3 regions of the Streptomyces sp. NPDC047000 genome follow, and region 2 is predicted to be linked to each of the others. Evidence: riboswitches for the same ligand, from Rfam matches in the RefSeq annotation. Region 2 holds a riboswitch; each other region holds the start of a gene.

Region 1 (2,194 bases), on a different contig from region 2:
GGGGAGGGCGGGAAGACGGTGTTCGTCGAGCTGCCCTGGACGGCTTTGGTGCGGCCGGCGGCGGCGCGTGCGGTCCCGGGGGGTCCGTTGCCGGGGGCGGGGCGGCAGGAGCCGTAGGAGGCCCGGGGAGACGCGCCGGGCCCCGGGCGGGAGCCCTGACGCGTCGGAAGCGGGCGGGCGGGCCTCCAAGGGCCCCAGGGCCTCCTGGCGCCCGCCGGGCCGCGCGAAGCGGCCAGGAAGGCCCGAGGAAGGCCGGGAAGGCCCCGGGAGGCCCGGAAGGGCCCGGGGAGGCGGGGAAAGCCGCTGCCGGGCTTCCGGGCCGGTGACGGCGGGTCAGGACGCCGTCACCGCCCCGGACCGGTCAGCTCACCCGGCCGTACCAGACGCTCTTCGTCCAGATCTTCTGCAGCTTCACGACGTCCCCGGTCTTCGGGGCGTGCCAGATCTTCCCCTTTCCGGCGTAGATGCCCACGTGGTACACGCTGGAGCCGTAATGGAAGAACACCAGGTCTCCGGCCTTGCGGCTCTTGGCGGAGATGTGGTGCGTCTTGTTGTACTGCGCGGCGGCCGTACGCGGCAGCTTCTTGCCCGCCTTCTTGAACGAGTACAGCGTCAGCCCGGAGCAGTCGAACCTCCGGGGCCCCGTGGCGCCCCACTGGTACGGGGAGCCCTTCTTGGAGGCCGCGATCTGGAGTGCCTTGGTCGCGGGCGTCGCGGCCGCGGCGTCCGGGGCGACCCCGGGGACCACGACCGAACCGCCCACGGCGGCGATGGCGAAGGCCGAGGCCGTACCGGCCCTGGCCATGAGCGACGGGACACGATTGAGCGCAGTCATGCGCAACCCTTCGTCAGCCGCCTGTGAAGGATGACCTGTCGGATTCGGGCTGGCGAAGTTGCCCGGCCGCGTTGCCGCGGCTTCACCCCGAGGGCTGCGCGGACCGGTCATGGCGTGACCGTCCCGGCGACCCGGACTGCTTGGGTCCTCCACTCCTGCCGATCCACTCCTGTCGACCGGTCATCCGGGCGGCGGCAGGACTCGGCGTCCGCCCGGACCGCCCCGCCGCTGTGGCGGGGGCTTGTCGTCAGACAGGGATCTTCACCTACCGAAGTCGGAAAATCCCAACGGAACCGGGGATTTGTGTTGTTACTCACCACTCACCCGTTCGGGTGGACAGTGGGGTGTTCGAGTGGACGTCGACGGCCCTGACCAGTCCCGGACCTGCGTCGGAATGCCTCATTCCGCCCTGGGGCCAGGCGCGTTGCGCAACCGGAACGGGCCAGGAAAAGGAGGTGAACCTCCACCGAACAGCGGTAACCCGTCCGGTCCGTTTCCGTCCCCGACCGGACACCGTCGGGTGAGGTGGCCGGGCCGGCCGTCCGCCCGTCCCGTCGGCGGTACGTCAACTCGCGGAGCCGGGTGGCATCGTGACGGCGTGCCGCGCGGCGCTCGCCGGCCGGCACCCGCAGCGCCCGCGCCGGGGCCGGCGCGGGCGGCTCCGTCCCGCCCCGGCGGTGCGTCGGCTCCGGTGCGTCCCGCGGCTCGGCCGCCCGCGCCGCCGGGGCCCGGGCGGCGCGCGGTCCCCGGCAGGTGTCACCGGGGTGCGCCGGACGGATCCGGCCCGGCGGATCGAACACCTCCGGGTGACGGCCGATCAGCTCACCCCCGGCGCGTGCCGGAGCGGGCAGCGGCGGCGGCCCGGGGCCGGCACCGGAACCTCACCTCGCCCCGGGAACGGCGGGCGGGCCCGGGACGGGTGCACCCGGGGTGTCCGGAGCGCCGGCCGTGGTGCGTGCCGTACCGCGGCCGGGGACGATCCGGTTCACCAAGCCCTACCCCACGGCGGCCCGTGCGTCCAGGACCCTGTCGCGTCCGATGTCCCCGCTCACCGGTTCCCGGCCGGTGAGCCGTACGAGCGGGCCGCGGCCGGCGTGCCGTATACGGTCCCGTCCTCCGGGGAGTTGCGGGTGGCGGCGCGGCAAGCCGGTGACGCAGGAGGAGGCGGACGGGTCCGGGCCCGGAGGGGGGCTTGCGTGCGGCGTGGCCGCTTGGCCGGAAGGAATGTTCGTTCTACGTTGCGGATCATGGCCCGCGTGTCCCAGGCGCACCTCGACGCCCGCCGCCGTCAGATCCTGGACGGCGCCGCTCTCTGCTTCGCCCGAGGCGGCTTCCACGCCACGTCCGTGCAGGACGTGC
Region 2 (2,194 bases):
CGCCGCGGCCTTGCCGGGGGTGGCGGAATCCGGCGACGGGGCGACGGGAGGCCGGGGGGCGGGAGGTTCGGGGGCGGCCGGGGCGGCTGACGCCGCCGGGACGACCGGGACGGGGCCGGTGGCCGGGCCCGGGGCGGTCACGCCGGCCGGGGCGGTGTACACGGCGGTGCCGTAGCCGTCGGGCTGCTGAGGCGGCCACTGGCCCTCGGGGCCGCGGGGAGGAGCGGCCGGGGCGGTCGGCCGGACGGCCCGGTCCACAGATGCCGGGGGCGTCTGCGCGGGTTCCGGCGGTGCGAGCCGGGCGACGTGACGGGCCAGCAGCTGGCGGGCCGCGGTGAGTTTGAGCCGGTTGCGGTCCTTGGCGGGACCCATCGAGGAGCGGTTCGGCTTGGCGGGGGAGGGGGAGCGCGGGGGTGACGCGGGGACCGCCGCCGGCCAGGGTGCGGCCGATGCCACGGGCGCGGGTCCGGGGACGGCCGCGGGCGGCGCGGTGAACAGCTGCTCCGTGAACAACGGATCCGTGAGCGGCTGGGAAGGGAACGGCTGATCGGTGAACGGCTGGGCGGTGAACGGCTGGGCGGTGAACGGCCGGGCGGGGGCCGGCTGGGCCGCCGTCGGCAGGGCCGCGGCCGCTTCGACGGGGGCCGGCTGGGCCGGGATGCCCGGGACCGTGACCGTCCCCGGCGCCAACGGGAGGGGCAGGGGCGGGAGTTGCGCCGGTGGCGCGGCAGGTTCGATCGCCGGGGGCCGGAGTTCGGCCGGGGCCGCCGTCAGTTCGGGCATCACAGCGGTGCGTTCGGCCGGGGGAAGGGCCGGCAGGGCGGTGGCGGGGCCCGCGGTCAGCTCCAGGGCGGGACGCGCGGCGGCCTCCAGCTCGCGGACGGTGTCACTGAAGTCCTGGCGGCCCGGCAGGGCGGCGGGCGAGCGGTCGGGCAGCCGGTCCGGGGGCAGCGCCGCGGCCACGGTGGGGCCCAGTGAGCCCCGCGCCATGTCGAACCACTGCCGGGCGACGGCGTCGAGGGCGGGGTCGGAGCCGCCGCGTCCCCTGCCGGACGCCGGGCGGACCGCCGGTGCTCCCGGGGACGAGGTGCCCAGCGTCATGGCGCGGGTCGCGTTGAAGGTCCTGCTGTCGGTCTCGGCCCGGTTGTAGAGGCTGTCGATCCGCCGCTTCACCTCGGCGCGGCTGGGACCGTCGCCTCCCGTGAACGGATCGGAGTCACGCATACCGGGGAGGCCGGAGCCTCCGCGACGCTGATTGCGTTCCGGCGCCATGGGGGACGTACTCCTTCCGTACTCCGCCTACCGGGTTAGCTGACGGGTTCGGGCGGCGGAACTCGGAAGGCATGCCCTACGGCCCTCGCCCCGAAGGGCGGTCGGGCCGATTCACCCCGGGATTCGGTGGGTCCCCGGCTCCGGACGCCTCACTGGCCGTACCGGACTCGGCGGAGGCCGTGCGACCCGGCGGGGTTCGCCGGAGGAATCGTACGGCCCAGGCGCCAACTTAACGAACATGTGTGTCTCCCGTGAAGGTTGAAGCGGGGAATGTCCGATACGTAATCGTGATGTCGCCCCGGCGCACCACCGGCGTGCTCGCCCATTTGTTCTGGTGAGCGGTCCTTGTCGTCCGTACACTGGCAACACATAGACATGTGGTGAGAGTTGACCGGGGGAGCCGCCATGTCCGGAGATGCGTACGGTCCGTACGGCCCATCGAGCGGTGGATACGGCCCTCCGCCGGGTCCACAGCATTCACAGAACGCGCAGAATCCACCGATGCCGCCGGTGCCGCCGTTCCCGCCGCCGATGCCGCCCGGACCCCCGGCTCCGCCGCCCGCGCCGCCCGCGCCGGCCGACGGCTCGCGCGCCGCCGCGGTGGCCCTGCTCAACCTCAGCGGACTGGGCCTCGGTTATGTGCTCGTACGGCACTGGCTCGGAGCGGCGGCCTGCTGGGCGGCCACGGTGGTCCTGCTGTTCGTGGCACTGCCCGCCGATGCCGACGGAGTCCCGGGCGCCGCGCTCACCGGCTACGCCGTCGTCCTCGCGGCGGCCGCGGCCCACGGTGCGGCCGTCGGGCTGCGCACCCGGCTGACCTGGCCCGGCCGTGCCCCGCTGGCCGCTGTGCTCGGGCTGCTGCTGCTCGCGGTGCCCGCCGGGGGCGCGGTGCTGTACGACCGGGCCCGTGACGAGGCCGTCC
Region 3 (2,194 bases), on a different contig from region 2:
GGGACGGAATTTCCGACGGCGGGCCGGAATCCGGGGATATTTTTTGGACAGCGGGCCACCGGAAAACCGAAAGCCCCGGCTCGGACGAGCCGGGGCTTCCCGGGGACGTGATGTACCGCACTCCGCGCCGGGCGCGGGACGGCGGCTGCCGGCTGCCGGTGCCGGATGTTCACATCGTGCCGGCGGGGCGGGCGACGGGTGTCAGATGCTCACACCGTGCTGACGCAGGTACGCGACGGGGTCGATGTCGGAGCCGTACTCCGCGGTCGTACGGGCCTCGAAGTGGAGGTGCGGTCCCGTGACGTTGCCGGTCGCGCCGGACAGGCCGATCTGCTGGCCCGTGACGACCTGCTGGCCCACGGACACCGCGATGGACGACAGGTGGCCGTACTGCGTGAAGGTGCCGTCGTTCATCCTGATGACGATCTGATTGCCGTACGAACCTCCCCAGCCGGTCTCGACGACGGTGCCGTAGCCCACCGCGTGGACGCTCGTGCCGCTGGCGGCGTGGAAGTCGATGCCGGTGTGCGCGCCGGAGGACCACAGGGCGCTGCTGGCCTGGTAGCCGGTGGAGACGTACGAGTGGGAGATCGGCGCGACGAAGGTGTTGAGGCGCTTGCGCTCCGCGTCGCGGGCGGCGCGCTCCTTGGCCTCACGGGCCTTCTCCGCCAGCTCGGCCGCGCGCTTGCGGGCGGCCTGCTCGGCCTCCTTGCGCGCGGCTGCCGCCTGCTGGGCGGTGGCCTGGGCGTCGATCGTGTCGGCGACCGTGTCACCGAGGGCGACGACGGGGATGAGCCCGCTCGTCTCGAGCGCGTTCTGCGCGGGGTCGCCGGCCGCGAGTGCGGGGGCCGCGAGGGTGCCCACCACGCCGCTGGTGGCGAGGGCCGCGACACCCGCGGCCTGGGTGGTGGAACGCTTCATCCGGCTGGGCCGGCGGTGCTTCCCGGGGGCGCACGACGCCATGAAGGGGCTGGTCCTTTCCTTCCCTCTCGCCTACCGGGTTAGCTGACGGGTTCGGAGCAGGAAGGTCTCCTACGGACCCCCTCGCTGTACGCGCGGGCGTCCGATTCACCCCGGGGGACTGTGGGTCCCCGGCTCCCCCGGCTCGCGCCGTACGGGGACTCGGCGATGGCTGTCCGCTGCCGCGGATGCGGCGTGCTGCGTGACGGACAGGCCGGGACGACGCTAGACGGGGCGGCTTTCGGTCCTCAAACGGATCACATCTTTTGTAGCGCACGCCACAGGGCATACAGGTTGCCTCTCCCGTAAATCGGGCATACGCCCACCCCTGCTGACGGCCGGTGGGCGGACAGGAGCCCTGACGGCCGGGCCGTCCGGCCGTCAGGGCTCACCCGCGCGCGGTGCTACTCCGCCGTGACGACCGTGACGTCGCCGATACCGAGGGCCTCGACGGGCTCCCTGATCTGTGCCGCGTCGCCGACGAGGACCGTCACCAGACGGTCCACCGGGAAGGCGCTCACGACCGCCGCGGTGGCCTCCACGGTGCCGGTCGCGGCGAGCTGCCGGTAGAGCGTCGCCTGGAAGTCGTCGGACAGGTACTGCTCGACCTGGTCGGCCAGCGTGCTCGCCACGGCGGCGGCGGTCTCGTACTTCAGCGGCGCCACGCCGACGAGGTTCTGCACGGCGACGTCCCGTTCGGCGTCGGTCAGCCCCTCCGCGGCGAGCGTGCGCAGCACCGTCCACAGGTCCTGCAGTGCGGGACCGGTGTTCGGCGTGTCGACGGAACCGCTGATGGCGAGCATCGCGGCGCCGGTGCCGTCCGGCGCGGACCGCAGGACCTGCCCGAACGCCCGCACACCGTAGGTGTAGCCCTTCTCCTCGCGCAGCACACGGTCCAGGCGCGAGGTCAGGGTGCCGCCGAGGCAGTACGTGCCGAGCACCTGGGCCGCCCACGTCCGGTCGTGCCGGTCGGGACCGGTGCGGCCGATGAGCAGCTGCGTCTGGACGGCACCGGGCCGGTCCACGATGACGACGCGGCCGGTGTCGTCGGACGTCACCGCGGGCACCGGACGGGGCCGGGCCGGGGCACCGCTCCAGCCGCCCAGGGTGTCCGCGAGCAGCTCGTCCAGGTCGACGCCGGTGAGGTCGCCGACGATCACGGCGGTGGCCGTCGCGGGGCGCACGTACCGCTCGTAGAACCGGCGTACGGCCGCGGCGTCGATCTTCTCGACGG

The links. Region 2 has a riboswitch for cyclic di-AMP ahead of ABZ862_RS34395 (NlpC/P60 family protein). Riboswitches for the same ligand answer to the same signal wherever they lie in the genome.
Positions count from the first base shown of each region.
Region 1: another riboswitch for cyclic di-AMP. It lies ahead of ABZ862_RS15540 (C40 family peptidase); the one in region 2 lies ahead of ABZ862_RS34395 (NlpC/P60 family protein).
Region 3: another riboswitch for cyclic di-AMP. It lies ahead of ABZ862_RS22425 (M23 family metallopeptidase); the one in region 2 lies ahead of ABZ862_RS34395 (NlpC/P60 family protein).

Region 1 covers NZ_JBEYWE010000008.1:105,279-107,472, forward strand. The annotation lists gene ABZ862_RS15535 (ATP-binding protein) at 1-117, shown strand, start outside; gene ABZ862_RS15540 (C40 family peptidase) at 362-835, opposite strand; cyclic di-AMP (ydaO/yuaA leader) riboswitch at 839-1,052, opposite strand; partial or broken gene ABZ862_RS15545 (hypothetical protein) at 1,401-1,686, opposite strand; gene ABZ862_RS15550 (TetR/AcrR family transcriptional regulator) at 2,083-2,194, shown strand, end outside.
Region 2 covers NZ_JBEYWE010000035.1:64,670-66,863, forward strand. The annotation lists gene ABZ862_RS34395 (NlpC/P60 family protein) at 1-1,224, opposite strand, end outside; cyclic di-AMP (ydaO/yuaA leader) riboswitch at 1,281-1,455, opposite strand; gene ABZ862_RS34400 (hypothetical protein) at 1,774-2,194, shown strand, end outside.
Region 3 covers NZ_JBEYWE010000014.1:87,889-90,082, forward strand. The annotation lists gene ABZ862_RS22425 (M23 family metallopeptidase) at 202-963, opposite strand; cyclic di-AMP (ydaO/yuaA leader) riboswitch at 976-1,138, opposite strand; gene ABZ862_RS22430 (pitrilysin family protein) at 1,365-2,194, opposite strand, start outside.